One region of the Chishuiella sp. genome, then DNA from elsewhere that is predicted to be linked to it. Evidence: riboswitches for the same ligand, from Rfam matches in the RefSeq annotation. Region 1 holds a riboswitch; each other region holds the start of a gene.

The links. Region 1 has a riboswitch for S-adenosylmethionine ahead of RT575_RS00350 (homoserine dehydrogenase). Riboswitches for the same ligand answer to the same signal wherever they lie in the genome.
Region 2: linked by a shared signal. The riboswitch ahead of RT575_RS12660 (hypothetical protein) and the one ahead of RT575_RS00350 (homoserine dehydrogenase) in region 1 are both predicted to bind S-adenosylmethionine.
Region 3: linked by a shared signal. The riboswitch ahead of RT575_RS01690 (homocysteine S-methyltransferase family protein) and the one ahead of RT575_RS00350 (homoserine dehydrogenase) in region 1 are both predicted to bind S-adenosylmethionine.
Region 4: linked by a shared signal. The riboswitch ahead of RT575_RS10325 (TonB-dependent receptor) and the one ahead of RT575_RS00350 (homoserine dehydrogenase) in region 1 are both predicted to bind S-adenosylmethionine.

What each region holds. Positions count from the first base shown of each region.
Region 1 is NZ_DAMCLZ010000001.1:69,388-74,729, forward strand. It holds gene RT575_RS00345 (carboxypeptidase regulatory-like domain-containing protein) at 1-2,321, opposite strand, end outside; SAM riboswitch class I at 2,681-2,779, shown strand; gene RT575_RS00350 (homoserine dehydrogenase) at 2,905-4,086, shown strand; gene RT575_RS00355 (metal-dependent transcriptional regulator) at 4,206-4,865, shown strand; gene RT575_RS00360 (DUF1573 domain-containing protein) at 4,913-5,278, opposite strand.
Region 2 is NZ_DAMCLZ010000013.1:43,397-48,738, reverse strand. It holds gene pfkA (6-phosphofructokinase) at 1-254, opposite strand, end outside; gene RT575_RS12670 (DUF4294 domain-containing protein) at 320-976, opposite strand; gene RT575_RS12665 (M42 family metallopeptidase) at 1,039-2,130, shown strand; gene RT575_RS12660 (hypothetical protein) at 2,191-2,784, opposite strand; SAM-I-IV-variant riboswitch at 2,836-2,928, opposite strand; gene RT575_RS12655 (alpha/beta fold hydrolase) at 3,225-4,019, shown strand; gene RT575_RS12650 (carboxymuconolactone decarboxylase family protein) at 4,056-4,508, opposite strand; gene RT575_RS12645 (Lrp/AsnC family transcriptional regulator) at 4,616-5,056, shown strand; gene obgE (GTPase ObgE) at 5,156-5,342, shown strand, end outside.
Region 3 is NZ_DAMCLZ010000001.1:389,344-394,685, forward strand. It holds gene metH (methionine synthase) at 1-1,054, opposite strand, end outside; gene RT575_RS01690 (homocysteine S-methyltransferase family protein) at 1,042-2,040, opposite strand; SAM riboswitch class I at 2,091-2,194, opposite strand; gene RT575_RS01695 (hypothetical protein) at 2,523-3,098, opposite strand; gene RT575_RS01700 (HIT domain-containing protein) at 3,242-3,493, shown strand; gene RT575_RS01705 (ElyC/SanA/YdcF family protein) at 3,543-4,187, shown strand; gene RT575_RS01710 (GNAT family N-acetyltransferase) at 4,233-5,069, opposite strand.
Region 4 is NZ_DAMCLZ010000009.1:24,385-29,726, forward strand. It holds gene RT575_RS10310 (hypothetical protein) at 1-1,972, shown strand, start outside; gene RT575_RS10315 (hypothetical protein) at 1,983-2,513, shown strand; gene RT575_RS10320 (cupin-like domain-containing protein) at 2,585-3,466, opposite strand; SAM riboswitch class I at 3,661-3,766, shown strand; gene RT575_RS10325 (TonB-dependent receptor) at 3,833-5,342, shown strand, end outside.

The DNA of each region.
Region 1 (5,342 bases):
GCTCCATTTGTAGTATTAATAGAATTTGCAGGTACATATACACCACGATTATCTTCTGCAGCGATTCTAAAGAAAGGTTGATCGACCATATTTCTATCAACATACATATAGTTGTTTCTACCTAAAGACATATAAGCATGTGCTCCAACTTTGAAACGATTGCTAAAGAAATGCGTATATGAAGCATTTGCTTTGTACACAACAGGAACTTTAGCATCTTTTGAATTCATGTTTATAGTTGATATTTTAGGAATGTTTGGATTGTTGAATAATTCTGCTCCAGGTGCTGAGCTAGGGTTTTGTCTGTAACCAATAAAATCAGGTCTTGGAACTAAATCTCCTTGTACATCAATAGAAGCAACTCTAGTACCATCAAAAACCATGTTATTAATCATTGCATAGTTATTAATATCAGAACCAAAAATACCAGCTCCAAGACGTACAATATCTGTTTTATTTTCGTTTAAATCCCAAGTAAATTGGAATCGAGGTTGTACTTGAAATGTTTTTAAAACATTATCAGTTCTTAATCCAAGTTCATCATAAACTAATTGATTAAAGTTTCCTTTATTAAAATAATGAGTATAATCTAATCTTAATCCACCTATTAATTCTAATCCAGGAGCAAGTTTAGTCTGTAATTGTCCATAAACACCAGTAGCAAGAATATTTTGTTTTACTCTATTGTCTTCATTTAGATATACTTCTCTTGCGTAACGGTAAGGAGTTAAATTATCAAAGTTATCTAAACCAGTAAAGTAATAACGACCATTCATTTCACTTCCGTAAAGGGAATTCATATGTGTATACATCATATCAAACCCAAAAGTGTAATTTATTTTTTCTGTATTCCAATATAAGTTATCAGTAATTTGAAAAACATGATTATAAAAATTTTCGGGAGAATAACGTTGTCCACCAATTTGTATGTTTGTAAATACATCCTTTCCGTTAACATTAGATTGTACTCGTTCTACAATTGCACGAGGAATATTTGATTTAGGTAATTGGCTATTAGGTGTAGATTCTTCTGAAGTGTACAAATGTTGAACTTTTAATTCATTTGTTAATTTAGAAGATAGTTTAGATCGTAAACTTGCCATTAAGCTATTATCAACAGAGTTTACATCACCATAAACTTCATATAAATTTATAGAAGTATTATCACCTAATCCAAGATTATTTCTATCATTTACGTAATTATTGCGAATTGTTAATAAATTACGATCATTAATTTGCCAATCTAATCTCAAAAATAATGCATCAGTTCCTCTTTTACGATCAAATTGGCCAAACTGTGGCGAATTAGCAACACCGTATTTTCTTCTTGAAATATCAACGAAACGATCAAGAGAAGATTGACTTAAATTATATCTTGCTTCATCTTGTTCATTTCTAAGGTCAGCTATAATTAATGGTGAAGAATGTGCTTGATGATCCCATGCAAAGAAATAATGAAGTTTATCTTTGATAATTGGTCCTCCTAGTGTAAAACCATATTGATAAGTAGAAAATTTAGAATCTCTTTTATTTGCATTAATATCATAAGGACTAGATAACCAGTCAGTACGACCAAACATAAATGCACTTCCTGATAAAGTATTTGTTCCTGATTTAGTAACAGTATTTATAGTTCCTCCACCGCTTCGGCCATAAGTAACATCATAAGCGTTTGTTACAACAGCAAACTCACGAACGGATTCCATAGAAATAGAATATGGTCCACCGTTTCTATTTGTAGCCCCACCAGAAGTTGGATTTTTTGCAGTCATACCATCTATAGTAAAGTTTGTAGACGATGCTAATTGACCAGATAAATTACTTCCAGAGCTTAATGGTGATAGATCGATTAATGAAGTGAAATTTCTTCCATTAACAGGTAATCTCTCAATGTCTTTTGCTGTAACAGACGTAGAAGAGCCTATATTTTTTATTGTATTTTTTAATGAATTTGCTCTAACTTCTACACCTTCAATTTCTATTATTTCAGGGGAAGAATTTAGGTTAAAATCAATTTTTATATCATCACCAAGATTTAATTGATATCCATCTTTTATTTCTTCTCCATATTCGTTAGAGATAGCAGTAATGGTATAAGGTCCACCTAAAGGTAATTGTTTAAAATAGAACTCACCTTTTTCATTAGTAAATGTGGAAGTTGTAAAACCTGTGGATTCGTTTTTCACTTGTACAGTTACAGTATGTATTCCATTCCCATTTTCGTTGAAGACTTTTCCAGAAATAGAAGCTTGTGTTCCTTGTCCGTATACACAAATTGTGGTGGCGGTTAATGCAGCTAAAGTTGTAAATTGTTTTATCATCTAGTTAATGTTTATGTGTTTAATTTGGATGTAAAACTAATTTTTGGATATAAACTGAATGTTAAGGAAAAATAAACGTTAAGTTATCGTATTGTTAAAATAGTTAATAAATAGTTAAATCAAAATAAATCTTTCTAATAATTTATATTAGTGATTTTTCATGTTAAAATATGTTTTTTATTAAAACTTAATAAAACAGAATAAAATTATGTATATTAATAAAAAACAGAATAAAATTATGTTTTGTATTGTTTTTTAATTATTTATAGAAAAATATGAATAAATTTAGTCTTTTTTATTTGGATAATACATTTTAAATGTAGTAGATTTGTGCCAACGAAATAGTTTATAAAATTTACAATTTATCAAGAAAAGTGGAGGGAAATGGCCCGATGAAACTTTAGCAACCTGATTACACATCAAGGTGCTAAATCCATCCTTAATAGGGGAGATGAATAAAAACAAAATTCAATCAATCAATAATAATTTTATTAAAATTGGTTCATCTGTTTTTATTTAGACAGTTGGATCATTTTTTTTATCTACTTGTCTTGATATCAAAAACATTTTACAATTTAAAGATATGGCAAAGTTAAACATTGGTTTATTTGGTTTTGGAGTAGTCGGTGAAGGAATTTACAAGGTTTTAGAGGATAAACCTCAAATAAATGCTACAATAAAAAAAATAGTTATAAAAGATATAGATAAACCACGTAACGCACCAAAAGAATTATTTTCTACAAACGCAGATGATATATTAGATGATGAAGATATAAATCTTGTAGTAGAACTTATATCTGAAGCTGATGCGGCGTATTCTATTATAAAAAAATCCTTTAGTAAAGGAAAACATGTTGTTAGTGCAAATAAAAAAGTAATAGCAGATCATCATAGAGAATTATTAGAATTACAAGAAAAAAATAATGTTTCTTTTCTTTATGAAGCTGCGGTTTGCGGTTCTGTTCCTATTATTAGAAATCTAGAAGAATATTTTGATAATGATTTGTTAAATTATGTATCTGGAATTGTAAACGGAACAACTAATTATATTTTAACTAAAATGGTCAATGAGAATGAATCTTATCAAAATGCATTAAAATCAGCACAAGAAAATGGTTTTGCTGAAGCTGATCCAACTGCAGATGTAGAAGGTTTTGATGCTGCGAGTAAGATATCTATAATAACTCTACATGCTTTTGGTAAAAAAATAAATGTAGATGATGTTATAAGAAAAGGAATTACATCTTTACAGATTCAAGATTTGAAATATGCTAAAGAAAAAGGTTATACAATAAAGTTAATTGCTAAATCTCAAATAATTCCAGAAACTAACGAAATAAATTCGACGGTTTTACCAACGTTTATTCCTTTGGATAAAACAATTGCATTAGTTAACAACGAATATAATGGTGTTTTGATTGGAAGTTCTTTATCTGATGAACAATTTCTTTATGGAAAAGGAGCAGGGAGATTTCCGACAGCGTCTGCAGTATTAAGTGATATATCTGCACTTAAATATGATTATAAATATTCTATAAGAAAGTACGAGAATTCAGAAAAAGGAAAATTTAATCAATCAGGAATTGTGAAAATTTATCTTGGTTCTTCAATAAAATTAGATGATTATTTTGCTGTTTTTCAAGAAGTCGAAGAACGATATGAGAGTAAAGATTATAATCATATTATAGGTTTGATTGATATAAATAAATTAAAAGATAATAATTTTATTCATAATCCTAACCTTTCTATAATTGCTTTTGAATAAATTTCGTGAACTAATAGCAGTTAATTTATAAATTAATTGCTATTAGTTTTTTATTGATTTATCTAAGTATAAAATTAAAAGTTTTCTAAATAATGAATTCTTTAAATTATATTTGTCTAATGAATTCATTAGTTGAAGAAAACTATTTAAAAGCTCTATTTCATTTATCTAAAAATGGTAAAGGAGAAGTTAATGTTAAGGATTTAAGTAAGCATTTGGAAATAAAAATGCCTACTGTAAATAGTATGATGAAAAAATTAGCTGAAAAAGATTTGGTCATTTATGAGTCATATAAGCCCTTACGTTTATCTGAAAAAGGAATAATAAAAGCATCTTTGATTGTTAGAAAACATAGATTAACAGAAATGTTTTTAGTTGAAAAAATGGGATTTGGCTGGGAGCAGGTTCATGAAGTTGCAGAACAGATTGAACATATCCAAAGCCCTTTATTTTTTGATAAAATGGATGAGATTTTAAATTATCCTAAAGTTGATCCTCATGGTTCTCCAATTCCTGATAAAGAAGGAAATTTTGAAATTGTAAACTATAAAAAATTAGCTGAATTTAAAAAAGGTGATGAGGTAGAAATTTGTGCTGTAATTTATTCTTCAGAAGATTTTTTGAAATATTTAAATTCTAAAGATATTCAGTTAAATGATAAAATAAAGATTTTGGATTTGGAAGAGTTTGATGGAACAATGACAGTTGAATTCTCTCAAAAAGAGAATAAAATTGAAACTTTTAGTAATCATGTTACATTAAGACTTTTAGCAAAATAAAATATTTGAACATTAAAAAGCCAAGCATTTAGCTTGGCTTTTTAATATTATTCAGCTTTACCTTTTATTCTAAAGATTTTTCTAGAACTAACAGGATCATTAGAAGTGATAGTTACAGATTTATTAAAATCTCCTTTTACTCCTCCAGTAGAATATTTTATTACAATATCACTAGATTTTCCTGGTTCAATTGGTGTTTTAGCATATTCTGGTATAGTACAACCACAAGATCCAACAACACTTTTTAGAATTAGAGGTTTGTCACCTGTATTAGTAACTTTCATTTTAGAAGTTACTTCTGTATTCAATTTCAAATTACCAAATTGAATTTCTTCTTTTTCTAAAGTAAGTGTTTGTGCAAAAAGTGATGATACTCCTAATACAAAAGCACCTAAAAACATAATTTTTTTCATAATGATAATAAATTGTCATATCAAATATATGAAATATATATATTTTAAAATAATTATCTATCAA
Region 2 (5,342 bases), on a different contig from region 1:
CCTTCAGGAGTTCTAAATTCTTGTGAACGAGCAGTCTTTAAAATTGTCCCTCCTTGATTAATTATATTTTTTACGGAACGAGGACCAAGTTCAATCATATCATTGTTGATTAAACCTTCATATCCTTGACGAATTCCTATAGATTTTATATCATAAAATTTACATGCTCTAACTACTGCACGTAATGCAGCATTCATTCCAGGTGCGTCTCCCCCAGAGGTTAAAACACCAATTCTTTTTATATTTTTTTGCACTTTTTCCCTTTTATTAAAATCAAATATAATGAAAAATTATAATTTATAAAACTCAATTAAAATTCTTAATCATCTTCGTCAATGGGTTTGAGGATTCCATTAGCAAAATCTCTTTGTAAAATAACAATTATATATAGGTCTTCACGTGTTTTTTTTGGATCAAAAGTTTGTTTAAGGTTTATGTCAAATGCTCCACTTGCAGCTTGATATAAAAATGCATTAAACCCTCCACGTAACTCTTTTATGATTTCAAAAGTTGTTTTGTTTGTTTCTTTATAAATTAATTTGGTAATAATTTGGCCTCTAGAATTAGACATGTTTTTTAATTCTTTTTCAAATTTATCTGCTAATTCCTTTTGTCTACTTTTAATAAATTTTCTTTGCTCTCTTTTTTTATCCATTGATTGGATAGTATCTGATACATGATTGTATTCACGAACGGCAGTTCTTACATAAGGCCAAACATCACGAACACGTTTTCTTAGCCATAAATAATATTTTTTTTCTAAATCTGTTTTTAATTTTACTGTATAAAAATTAGATTCATTTAAATGTATAGTATCTTCAGGGTTAAATGTAAAATCATCTAAACTTGTAGAATCATTTTTTATTTGTTGAGTAGAGTTTTTTCCTCCAAGATCTAATCCAAATATTTGAGCATTTGAATTTGGAGAAAAATAAAAAATAAATAATATGATGATACAAAAATTGTAATATTTCATGTGTTCAAATTTGTTGAGAACTGTCCCTAAAATTAGTACATTTGTTATAAAATATAAGAAAAATGACTAAAAATAATTTATTTGATAATCAATCTTTAGATTTTTTAAAGGAATATTTAAATACAGCTTCACCAACAGGATTTGAAAGTGCTGGACAAAAAGTATGGATAGATTATATTAAGCCTTATGTAGATGAAGTAAAAACAGATAATTATGGTTCTGCATATGGAGTAATTAATCCAGAAGCTAAATATAAAGTTGTTATTGAGGCACATGCAGATGAAATTTCATGGTTTGTAAATTATATTTCAGATGATGGTTTAATTTATGTTATTAGAAATGGAGGTTCTGATCATATGATAGCTCCATCTAAAATAGTTAGTATTCATACTAAAAAAGGAATTGTAAAAGGTGTTTTTGGATGGCCTGCAATTCATTTACGTCAAGGAGCAAAAGAGGAAGCTCCAACGCCAGATAAAATTTGGATAGATACAGGATGTACAACAAAAGAAGAGGTTTTAGAATTGGGAATTCATGTAGGTTGTGTTATAACATATCCAGATGAATTTTTTACACTAAATGATCGTTATTTCGTTTGTCGAGCAATAGACAATAGAATGGGAGGTTTTATGATTGCTGAAGTTGCTCGTAAAATTGCTGAGAATAAAGATAAATTGGATTTTGGATTATATATTGTTAATGCTGTACAAGAAGAGGTAGGTTTACGTGGAGCAGAAATGATTACGCAAACAATAAAACCAAATGTAGCTATTGTTACAGATGTTACACATGATACCACAACTCCTATGATTACAAAGTCAAAAGAAGGAGAACAAAAATGTGGAGATGGCCCTGTTATTTATTATGCTCCAGCTGTACAGAATAATTTAAGAGAATTAATTATTGATTCGGCAGAAAAAAATAATATACCTTTTCAAAGAGCGGCTAGTTCTCGTGTAACAGGAACGGATACAGATGCTTTTGCTTACAGTAATGGAGGTGTGCCTTCAGCACTTATTTCTTTACCACTTAGATATATGCATACAACTGTAGAGATGGTTCATCAGGCAGATGTAAAAAATGTAATTGAATTGATTTACGAATCAGTTAAAACAATAAAAAATAATCACGATTTCAAATATCATTCAATCTAATTAATAGTATGATATAAGAAAAAAAGCAATTTATAACCAAGTTATAAATTGCTTTTATTTTTATGCTAAAATAAGTTCTTTAATCACGGAATTATCTTTATGAATAGATATTCTTTTATAACCTTTATAGTAATTATCCTTATCAATTACTATTATAGAACTTTTTAAAGTAATTCTTTTTAAAACATTCTGATTAGGAAATTGTTGAAACTTATTTTTGAATGTAATAAATACGTCATTTTCATTTAATTCTTGAATTTTATCTTCAGAGATAATTTCAATAAAATCATCTGCTAAAAAAAGTTGATCGAATATGTAGTCAAAGGTTTTTAATCTTTTTCCTTTTAATTCTTCACTTGTCATTAAAAAGTTTTTTAATCTTCTAACAATTGGATAAAAATTACCAACTAATGGAGGTTTGGGAATATTTTTTTCAAATAAGCAATCATCTATTAAATGAAGAGAATTTTTAATATCTAATTCATTTAACTGAAAGTTGTAAAGATGTCTGTATTCTAAATTTCTATTTTTAAACTCTTTTAAAAGAATCTCTTTTAAATCTTTGTTCGTAATAGGTAATTGGTAATTAATGAAATGAACTAGTTTTTCATTTGTAATTGATGTTAAATTTAATTCTGAAATGTTTTGTGACATACAATAAATATTTATTTTTATTAAACAATTATTGTATTTCGATGAATAAAGGAGAAACGTTTTATTTGGATTGATTCCCGTATTATTTTACCACCGTGGAGACTACTCTCGGTTGGTACCGCTTTTCGGTTCGAAATACATAGCAAATATACAATAAAAAGAATATTTACAGAAAATTTTACAAATTATTATCATTTTTTTTAGAAAAAGTAGATTTATTTTTTATAAATTTGGGGTATAAGCAATTAAAAAATGAAAAAAATGTATTTTAATATTTCAATTCGTCAACAGGTTTGTAAGTTCAGGCTAGGGAATGTTATACATTAATATAATAAATTATTTTTATTTTTTAATTGGTAAAGTTCCCTATCGAAGAAATCGATAGGGATTTTTTTTATAAACAATTTTAAATATTACCATCAACCAAAAATTACATAATTATGCAAAATTTACAACAGTTACAAGTGCCTGTATGGCCATTAGAGGATAACACAATTTTAAGTAAAGTATCAGTTACTTACCAAGTATTTGGTTTACCATTAGGAACAGCTCCAGTTGTATTAATTAATCATTCATTACAAGGAGATTCTGATAGCGCTTATCATTGGGATGGAGTTATGGGAAAAAATAAAGCAATTGATCTTAATGAATATACTGTTATTACTATAGATATACCTGGTAATGAAGTTTCAAAGTCAATAAACTATGATTATTTGCCTTTTGATCGTATTACTGCAAGAGATGTAGCTGTTTTATTTTGGTTGACTTTATTTGAATTAGAAATTAATGAAGTTTTTGCTATAATAGGAGCTGATTTAGGAGGTGGAATAGCATGGGAAATGGCTTGTTTATTTCCAAATAAAGTATTAAATATAATTCCTATAGCATCAAGCCCTAAAACTCAAGATTGGGTGATTGAAGAACCTAAAGCTAAGAATGATTATTTAAAATCAATATTTTATTCAATTGATATTTCTAGACATAGAACAGATATTTTAGAGATAACACAATATATAAAATCTAAAATACACGTTATTTATGTAAAAGAAGAACACATATTTAATAGAGCAAAGCTTAGAAAGTTTTACACTCAACTAAATAACTATAAAAATACAGTGAAATTTTATGAGATTGAGCAGATTAAGAATAATGAATTAGTTAAAGAACATATTGATGAAGTTGAAAAAATTGTAGATCAAATTTTGGAGGCTGAATATATAAATAATGTAGCATAAAAAAATAAGCTTCCTAACTAGGAAGCTTATTTTTTTCTATAGAACATCTTTTAATTTTACAACTGCATTTAATTGATCATTTTCTGATAAATTAAAAATTTTACCAAGTTTTTGAGATGCCTGTACAAATGCAATAAATGTACATAATTCGGATATTTCTTTATCCGTAAAATATTCTTTTAAAATGTCGAAATGTTTATCAGATATAGAAAAATGGTCTTTACAAAATAATTCTGCAAAAGCACAAGCTATAGATACTTTTATATTATTAGGATTATAATTCGGTCTACCTCCTTTAACCATACAATATTCACATTTATTTTCAAAAGCTAATGTTCTGCGAATTTGTTCTAATAAATTTTGATTTAATGAAGTTTTGTGCCATAAAGATTCATCTAAATTATTCCAACTTTCTAGAATAAACTTATTATGTCCAATTTGTTTTTCAAATGGAGTAAATCCATTTTCTGAAGGTTTTAGTCTTTTCATATTATATATTTTTTCAAATTTCTAAGAAAAAAAAATATATCTAAAGTTGATTTAATATAAAACAAGTGTATTTTTAATGATTATAACTGTATTTAAAACAAGAAACAATGAAAATAATTTTGGATCACTACGATTATAAAATTCTTAAAATTTTAAATGATAATTCGAGATTAAGTTATGCAGAAATTGGTAGGTTAATTGGTTTGTCGCAATCAGCTACAAAAGAACGAATAACGAAGTTAGTTGATGATGAAGTAATCAAAAAATTTAGTGTAGATATAGATTTTCAAAAAATAGGTTATAGCTTAAAAGTGATTATTTTTTTAAAATTTAAGAATGATGAATTTAAATTATTTATAAATGACTTGTATAAGTTTCCTGAGATTATTAGTTGTAAAAGAACTACTGGAGAATATTGTTTATTAGCAGAATGTATATTAAATGATAGTTCACAACTTGAAGGTTTAATAGATCGACTAATAATTTATGGAATACCAACAACATCTATTCAGCTTTCTGAAGTAAAAGTCGATAACTTCTTCAAATAAATTTTAGATATTTTTATCTAAAAGAAAACAAATATAAATAAGATTTCATTATAATCTTTATAAATTGTACTTTTGCAAACTATTATAAAAATAAAAAATATGCAATCAAATTTTGTTGACTACGTAAAAATAAATTGTAGAGCCGGACACGGAGGTGCGGGTTCAGCAAGTTTGCATCGCGAAAAATATATCGATAAAGGAGGTCCTGATGGAGGAGATGGAGGACGAGGAGGAAATATTACACTCTTAGGAAACTCAAATTTATGGACTTTATTAGAGTTTCGTT
Region 3 (5,342 bases), 320 kb from region 1:
GTGATTCTATTTTTTCTAAAGCCTCAGCCGTATCTTGGTCAATAAATTCAGTAATACCTTTTACTAAAGCTATCTCTATTCGCTTTTCTAAAGGTAATTCTCGCCAAGCATCATCTTTTTTCTTTTCTTTTGTAATACCTTTTAATCCTTCGGCAAAGTCAATTAAACGCTCTGTAGCATCATCTCGTCTATCTAAAAGGACATCTTCTACATGTTCTAGTAAATCTTTTGGAATATCATCATAAATCTCAATCATTTCGGGATTTACAATTCCCATATCCATTCCATTTTTTATGGCATGATATAGAAAAACAGTGTGCATTGCTTCACGAACAGCATTGTTTCCTCTAAAAGAAAACGAAACATTCGAAACACCACCAGAAACCATTGCATGAGGTAAATTTTCTTTGATCCATTTTGTCGCATTAAAAAAGTCGATTGCATTTCTACGATGTTCTTCCATTCCTGTTGCAACAGGAAATATATTAATATCAAATATTATATTTCTTGGGTTGAATTTTACTTCATTAACCAAGATATAATAAGATCGTTTTACAATTTCTATTCTACGTTCGTAGTTGTCAGCTTGTCCTTTTTCATCAAAAGCCATAATAATAGCAGCTGCACCATAACGTTTTATTTTTTTTGCATGTTCTATGAAAAGTTGTTCTCCTTCTTTCAGAGAAATAGAATTCACAATTGCTTTTCCTTGAACATTTTTTAAACCAGCTTCTATAATTTCCCATTTAGAAGAATCTATCATAATAGGAACTCTAGAAATATCTGGTTCAGAGGCAACTAATCGTAAATATTTAACCATAGAAGCAACACCATCAATCATTCCCTCATCCATGTTGATATCAATGACTTGTGCACCACCTTCAACCTGGTCGCGAGCAACTTGAAGTGCTTCTTCAAATTTTTCTTCTTTTATTAATCGTAAAAAACGTTTAGAACCTGTTACGTTTGTACGCTCTCCAACATTTACAAAATTGGAATTTTCTCGAATAATTAGTGGTTCTAATCCAGAAAGTTGAATTTTTATACCTGACATCGTTCATCTATTTTTCTTGGTTCATATTGTTTTGCTAAATCAGCCATCAGTTTTATATGATTAGGAGTTGAACCACAACAACCTCCAATTATATTCACTAATTTTTTGTCTAAAAAAGGACGTATATTATCTAGCATCATTTCTGCTGTCTCATCATATCCACCAAATGCATTTGGTAATCCTGCATTTGGATAGGCGCTTACATAGAAAGGAGCTTTTTCTGCAAGAACTTCTAAATAAGGAATTAAATCTGATGCTCCTAAAGCACAATTTAGTCCAATAGAAAGTAAATCGATATGTTCTAATGAAATAAGAAATGCTTCTGTTGTTTGTCCAGATAATGTACGACCAGATTTATCTGTTATTGTTCCAGAAGCCATTAATGGTACATTTATTCCTGTTTCATCAATAGCATCTTGTATTCCAAAAAATGCAGCTTTGGCATTTAAAGTATCAAAAATAGTTTCTACAAGTAAGGCGTCAGCACCAGCTTCTAGCATTGTTTTAGCTTGTCGATAATAAACATTGGCTAATGTATCAAAGTCTATATCTCTATAACTAGGATCGTTAACTTGTGGAGATATAGATGCAGTTTTATTCGTAGGACCTAGTGAGCCAACAACAAAACGAGGTTTATCAGGTGTAGAATATTCTATACAAGCTTCTTTTGCTAAACGTACTGCTTCATAGTTTAATTCATCAACTAAATCAACCATGTCATAATCAACCATAGAAATTATATTAGCATTGAATGTGTTAGTTTCTAACAAATCAGCACCAGCTTCTAAATATTCTCTATGAATGTCTTTTATTATTTTTGGTTGTGTAAGAACCAATAAATCATTATTTCCTTTTAGCGAAGTATGAAAATCCTTAAATCTTTCTCCTCTGTAATCTTCTTCTTGTAAATTGTGCTTTTGTATCATAGTTCCCATAGCACCATCAAGAATAACAATTCGTTCTTTTAATATATCGTTTAATGTCATTTTGTATAAAAATTTGACTGTATAACGAAAGTGGAAGTTGTTCTCATATTTCTTCATATTTCTCTTTTTAAAAAAGAGTAGGATGTAGCACCCAACTTACTTTGGGTTGCTAAGATTTCATAGGGCCTATTCCCTCAATCTTTCGTCATAAAGCGTTATGCAAAATTATTTATTCTATTTATAATAAAAAAATGATAATCAGTGAAATGAAGAATTATTTATAAGACAAAAAACTAAGTTAATAATACATCTTAATTCAATTGATTTTTAATTTATAATTTGTCTCAGTTTAGAATTTTATTCTAAATATCGATTGTTTTTTAGAAAAAGTATTTTTAATTAATTTTATTTAAATTTTTATAGTTGTTATTGCCTTAATTTTAAAAGGTATAAAATTATTTTAGAATGGTTTTACCATTGAATATATTGATAAGAGAATCTAAATTCTCCATTTCTAAAAGATTCATGAGGAATTGTTTTGTTTACAGCAATCCAGATCTATCAGTAGCTATTACAAAATAATTTGTACTCATGGTTATAGTTTGATATGACCCATTTGCAGTTGTAGAATATCTTACACCAAGTTCCTCTTTGTTATTGTGTGGTTTAAATGCTAAGTATCCTTTTAGGTCTGTGTCTAAAGCTCTTGAAGCTAGTGTGTTTACAGGCAACTCAGCTCTTGCTGAAATAGTCCAGAATTCACACCAATAAGGTCCAGGAGGTATACCATATTTTTTTGCAATATCAGGTTTGAAAACAAAAGAATAATAACCTTTTTTATTAGCAGGATTTTTAGTGATAGTTCTTGTGCCCAAGGTTTGAAAAATTGGTCTATTATCCCAAGGGCTAGTATTAATTTCAAGAGGCTTTAATCTGATATTTTCATTAGTAGTTATAAAATTTTGGTTTAAGTCATTTAGAATTTTAGAATTTTCTTCAGATTCTTTTAACAATTTTTCATATGATAGAACACTAGAATCGGTGTCATCATCACTACTACAACTAAAAGTAAAAGAACAGATAGAAGCACAAGATAGTAATAATATAATTTTTTTCATTTGGTAGTATTTTGTTTAAGATAAGTATTTTTAATTAAAAATTTAAACAAAATTGTATTTTCTTGTAAAATATTATAAAACAATAACTTATAATAACTTAGTTATGAAGATGAAAATTTTTTAGCTTTTTTGGATATTGATCTATAAATAAAGGTCATTTACCTATAATACCTAAAATTGATGTGTTAGATTTTGATGAATTAGAGGATTCTTTACTGTTGAAATTAACTTTACTTTCTAAAAAAATATTAATTCAATTGAAAAAAGAATATAATTTAGATGGATATACAATTATGCAAAATGGAGGAGATTTTAATGATATAGGGCATTTACATGTTCACTTATTTCCTAGATATCATAATGATGGTTTTGATTGGGTTTATAGAAAAGAATAAAAAAAAAGTTTTATTTTCGATTACATTTCAAAAATCCAAATAGCTTCCTATGAAGAAATTTTTTAAAAAGACAATTATTTATTTCCTACTTCTACTATTAGTGGTTGTTCTTTTTAGTTTTTATGCTAATTATAAAATAGAGAAATCGACAAAAGATTTTGTTACATATAATGTAAATGAATTGCCAGAAACAAAAGTTGCTTTGGTTCTAGGTACAGCACCTAATTTGGTTAATGGTTACCAAAATTATTATTTTACTTATAGAATTATTGCTGCCGATGAGCTATACAAATCAGGTAAAGTGACTCATTTTATTTTAAGTGGAGATCATGGACGAAAAGATTATAATGAGCCAGAAACAATGAAAAAAGCATTAATAGAAAAAGGTATTCCAGAGAATGTTATTTATTTAGATTATGCTGGTTTTAGAACGTTAGATTCAATGATTCGCGCAAAAGAAATATTTGGACAATCAAAATTTATAGTTGTTTCTCAGAAATTTCATAATCAACGAGCTATATTTATTGGTAAACAAAATGGGATTGATGCTTATGGGTATAATGCTAAAGATGTTAATAAACAAGCAGGATTAAAAACAAATGTAAGAGAGTTTTTCGCTAGAACAAAAGTTTTTATTGATAATTGGTTTGGTATACAGCCAAAATTTTTAGGAAAGAAGATAAAAATTAATTGAATATGTAATAAAAAAAGAACTTCATTTGAAGTTCTTTTTTTATTATTATAATGTTTTAATCATTTCGTATTGATTATCATACATAGATAATCCAAGAGATTTGATGAAATTGTTCGTAGTCAATTCATTTTCATCAATATTTATCATTTTGATTTCTTTATTTTTTAAATCACTAAATAGAATAGAAGCTAAGTATCTATTTCTATATTCATGATGAACACCAAATTCATAAATACGAGTATTCTTTTTATTAATGATTTTGTAAGCAACTAAATTATTACCTTCAAAAATACCTGTAATTAAACAATCATCAATGATATTTTTAATACTTTGGATATCATTTTTCCATGTAGGTTTTATATCCCAAAAGTTTTCTGTAATTAAATTTAAATCTGAAAAAGTCTTAATTTCATGTAATGGGTTTACAACTAAAATTGGAATACCTTTGTAACTATTAAGAGTTCTAGTTTTTACAAAACCACATGTTTCATATGCTTTTATTGCAAAATCATTTTTAGTGTTCACATCTAAATAAATACTTTTTACATTTATAGCCTTTAATTCAGAAAAACTATAATCAAGCATTTGTTGTGTTATTCTATTTCCTCTAAATTCAGGTGACACACCAGTTCCACCAATATAACTTACTTTTTGATTGTTTTGAATTCTTATTCCATATAATAAAAATCCAACTAAAACATCATCTATAAAAGCACCAATAGAAAATTCTAAATCAATGTCTTCCATCTTCAGTTTTTTCTGAAATTGATCTACATTTAGATGAATTGGTATATAGTAATTCTTATAGGACAAATTGTATAATGCTGATAATTCATTAATATCAACATTTCTTAACGACTCTATTTTTATGTTTGTTTGCATGATAGTTATTTGCACAACAAAAATATAACCAACATTTAGATCTATTCTAAAAATTATCATAAAAATTGATAGTTATTTTCTATGATAAATTTCGAATTTGATAAATTTTTTGACTTAAAAGTGTCATTAAGTAAAATTCAGTTAATTTTATTAAATAAATACTCTTATTTACTTAATAAAATTAGCATTTTGTCTTTTTTTTATGATTTAACATAATATTATTACCTATATAGCCGAATATAATTCAGAATTTATTAAATTTGCATACATTTT
Region 4 (5,342 bases), on a different contig from region 1:
AGGTGGTGATGATTTTCCTTTTAGTGGTTCGGGCTACGAAGTTTATTTATTAGTTGCTGATTCAGATTCAAAATTAAAAAATAATCAATGGGATCAGATTGTACCAATGACTTATATTGATGGAGAACATGTTGCAAATTATACTTTTACAGATCAATATACTTATTTTACATTTGGTGCTAAAAGTGCAGTTGGAGATTGCGAAACATGTAATTTCTCTGGAACAAAAAGTCTTGACTTTATAAGAACAAATTGGCCTACAAGAGGCGATAAAGGTCCTAAAACTTTTAACTTAGGAGATGATTTCAATGTAAATGTTCAATATATTGATAATAATAATCTTTCATCAACAAATTATCCAAGAACTTCATCATTAAAATCATTAAGAAATAGAAGATCCGGAACAGATGCTGTAACAACTAAAATTAATTTTACTAATGATGAAGGAACTACTATTAGTTCAGCAGCATCATTCGAAATATTTAATATTGACAGAGAGGCATATCGATTAAATAATGTACAAGTTATTGGTTATTGTAATGGAGTTGAAGTATATCCAAAATTAACCTATACTTATCCAAGAGAAGAAAGAAGTCGATATACAATTGGTACAGCTGGAAAAGCAAATGCTAAAGCTAGAGGTGTAAGATATAATGGTAATTCTGGGTATACAAACAAAAGAGGACGTATGTTTGTTGAATTTGAAAATACTGTACAAGAAATTCAAATAATTAATACTGTTACCCATTCATCTACTTCATCAGGAGCAATGCATTTAGGAATAGGACCTATTGAATTTTATTGCCCTGCTCCTTTACCTGAACCAAATGAAGATGGAATTATATTTACAAAACAAGGTACAACAGAAGTATTATTATGTGATGAAGTTGATTATTCTTTCCGTTTCGTAAATACAAATTGTGATACTAAAATTACAGATTTAACTGATGAATTACCAGAAGGTATGATATGGGTAAATGAATCTGTCTCTACAGAACTTGAAATAGATGGAGATATTACAGGATATGGAACTCGCACACTTAAATTAAATAATTTAAAAATTCCAGGAGGTGGAAGTTTATATACAGTTAGAGCCATAGCAATATTTGATGATTCTGCCACTGCAGGAGATTATAATAATCAAGCAAAATTAAGTTACGAAAACTCATCAGGAATTACAACTGAAATTTCTAGTATTGATCGTTTAACTGGAGAATCAGTTACAATTACATCTGCAGTAGATTCGGATAGACCAAAACGTGTGATAACGTCTATGTCTTTAAATAAAAAGTGTTTTGTACTTAATGATGAAATCGAAGTAACATTAAATATTAATAATCCTAATAGTTTTACTTTGTCTAATATTTTCTTAAACTTAGAATATGATAGCGAAGTGTTTACTTTAGTGAATAATAGTATTACAACTTCTAGCGGTCTAAATATTGGTACTAATACTGGAGATGATGGAAGTCTAGAATATGAGGATATTACTCTTCCTGCTGGAATAAGCACTATAACATTTAAAGTAAAAGCATCTAATGATATATCTAATTATGAAATTAATCCTGATACATTAAACCCTGTTGAATCAACTTTTAGTTATGATCTAACAAGTGAATCAGAAGATATTTGTTTAGGTTCATCTACAATTAATGCTAATGGTGAAACTGATTTAGATTATTGCTCATATTGTACTAAATCTCCAACCGGCGGCACGACAATTGATTCTAATACAGGTATTTCTACATTAAAAAGTCAATTTAGTAATTGGCCAGAAAATGTTCCAAATGGATTCTTAGTTCTCGAATCTGGTAAAAAAGGCATGGTCTTAACAAGAACAACCCCTACAGCTATTGGAGCAAATAATTGGGTAAAAGGAATGATTATATTTGATATTAGTGATGATAAAAAATGTATCAGTATATACAATGGTAGTACATGGAATTGTATTCAAAAATCTTGTAATGAATAAAATTTTAAACATGAAAAAATTTATTATATTATGTCTTATTTTGAGCACAAACTTACTTTATGCTCAAGTATCAATAGGTAAAAATCAAGTTGATGGAGCTGGAATACTTGATTTTGGAAATGAAAAAAAAGGAATTATTTTACCTATAGCAGATATAGAAACTACAACTAACTATACAAATGGGACTCTTTTAATTGATAAAAATGATTTAAAAGTAAAAGTTTTCCAAAACAACGAATGGTTAGAACTTAGTGATGAAGGAAGTTTTGATGCGCAAAAAGATGAAAACAATAATGATATAAGTACCTCAGCAAATATTAATACAACTGAGGAAATTGGTAAAGGTGTAATTATAGGTGCTGAAAGTAGTGAAGCAGAAGGTGTTTTAATACTAGAATCTACTGATAAAGCTTTAATACTTCCAAAAGTATTTAGACCTCATGAAAATATCTTGTCACCTGTAGCTGGTACTATTTGCTATGATACAGAAAGTGACTCATTTGCTGTATTCGATGGTAAAGTTTGGAATTATTGGAAATAAATAATAACATAAAAAAGCTACATTCAGTATATGAATTGTAGCTTTTTTTAAAAATAATAGACCTAGTTTAATCAACTAGGTCTATTATTTTTTAAAGCATATTCTGCTCTTTTAATGGCTTCTTTTTCTTTCCAATCCATGTATTTACCTTTAAAATTTTTCTTCATAAAATTATCAAAGTTTCTTTGTACCACAAGGTTCCATAAAGAATGTGTTTTTACAGCCCAAGATTTATCCCATGCTCTTAAAGAAATTGAAAAGCTTCCATCAAGGTATTTCATCCAATGCCACCAACCTGTTGGCATAAATAATGTATCACCATGCTCTAAAAAACATTCAATACCTTCTACTCCATCTAAAGCAGGAAATTTATCAAAATCGGGATGTTCAATACTATAATCCTCTAAAGAATAAGTTGCATATGGCAATTTATAAAGTCTTTCCTTCCATTTATATTCAAAAAGCAAAACATGTTTTCTTCCATTAAAATGTGTATGAAAAATATGTGGCATATCTATATCAAAATGAAGAAATGTCTCAGAACCCTCTCCTCCAAAAAACAAACTAGGATATTTATCTAAAAAACCTCCCATAAGTTCCTTAGGAAAAACATAATCATCTAACAACTTCGGAGCATGTTTTATTGGGTCAAAGAAAAAAATTCTCAAATCTGTTGGTTCATTTTCTATAAGATCTATATAATCTGAAAATTTCATTTCTGTAACTGGAGCATTAATAGGTGCTGCTGGATCAGCTTTAGAACTATCATATAAAGGAAGTGTTATATCTCCAACAGCTTCTTTCATATAATCAAAAGTCCATTTTTTATAAGCGGGCCAATTCTTCGACATGTTCTTTATAACTACAGGCTGACGTGTTTTTAAATATTTTTCTGTAAATTCTTCCTTAGTTATGTTATCAACAACATCAATAGGTTTTAATTTTAGTCCCATTTATTATCTATTTATATGAATAAAAATATTAAATTTTATTCATTATTACCCTATAAAATTATAGTTGTTTCATTATTGTTTTAAAATAGAAGTATCAAACTATTAATCAATTCTATTTTTGTTAAATACTTAAACTCTACAAAAATAATAGAGATTTATTTTTTCTTTTCATTTTATTAACATTATCTTTGCTGTCCTTATCAAGAAAGGTGGAGGGATTGGCCCTTTGAAACCTTAGCAACCAATAAATTATGATAAAAAGGTGCTAAATCCAACCCAAATAAAAGGGAAAGATGAGAACAAAAGAATTTAACTTTTATTCTACTTTTTTATGTTGGTTTCTTGATATTTTTTATTAAAATAAACATGAAAAAAAACAAATTTTTACTTACAACTCTAGCTATACTAGGCACATCTTTTGCTCTTGCCCAAGACGTTAAAGAAGACGAAACAAATTTGAACGAAGTTGTTCTAATTGGTGGCCGTACTTCTGAAAGAACTGTAGTAAATTCTCCTGTGCCTGTCGATGTAATAGATGTAGAAAAATTAAAAACATCATCACCTCAGTTATCTGTAAATGATATTTTGAATTATGTTATTCCATCTTTCAATTCAGTTCGCCAATCAGCTTCAGATGGTACAGAACATATAGATCCTGTAACATTAAGAGGAATGGGGCCAGATCAAGTTTTAGTTCTTATTAATGGAAAAAGAAGACATTCAACTTCATTAGTAAACTATCAAAATACTGTAGGAAATGGTTCTGTAGGTACCGATTTAGGAGCTATCCCTGTTTCTGCTATTGAGAAAATAGAAGTACTTCGTGATGGTGCAGCGGCACAATATGGTTCTGATGCTATAGCTGGTGTGGTAAATATTGTTTTAAAATCTAAACCAGGAGGTGATGCATCCTTTACGTATGGACAAACATCTAGAAATGATGGACAAACTTATAATTTTAATGGTAGCTATGGGACTAAATTAGGTAAAGAAGGTTCTATTGTATTCTCAGCTGTAATTAGTGATCGTAAAAAAACAAATCGTTCTAAAAATAATAATTTAGATATATATGGTGATAATTTTGCATACGATTTTGCTGATGATCCTACTGCTGCAAGAGCTGCAGATGATGCAATTTTATCAGAAAGAGGATTAACTAGAAATGATTTCAGATTCCAAATTGGTGATGCGGCAATAAAAAATCAACAATTTTTTGTTAATGCAGAAACTAAATTAACAGACAAATTAGAATTTTATACATTTGGTGGAGTAAGCTTACGCCAAGGTCAAGGTTTTGGTTTTCGTCGTTTACCAAGTGATCTAAATGCAGAGTCTCTAAAAGTTTATCCAAATGGTTTTCAAGCAACAATAAAATCAAATATCAACGATTATTCTAACTCAACAGGATTACGTTATTCTTTTAATGGTTGGAAAGTTGATTTGAGTAACACATTAGGTGTAAATTCTTTTAAATATGACGTTATTAATTCTATCAATCAATCTTTAGGAACAGATTCACCTACTAATTTTTATGCAGGAAAACATCAGTTTTTACAAGATGTTGTGAATTTAGATTTTTCTAAAAAAATCAATCATTTTTTTAATTTAGCCTTTGGAGGAGAATACCGCTACGAACAATATCAAATTGGAGCTGGTGACGAGGCTTCATACGTAGGTTCTGGTTCGGAAACTTTTGGTGGTTTCAGACCTTCAAGTGTTATAAAAGCAGATAGACAATCTGTTGCTGCCTATGCAGATGGAGAATTTAAATTCGGAAATTTTTCTGCTGATATTGCTGGACGTTTCGAAAACTATTCTGATGTAGGAAATACCGTTAATGGAAAATTAGCATTACGCTACGAATATGCCAAAGGTT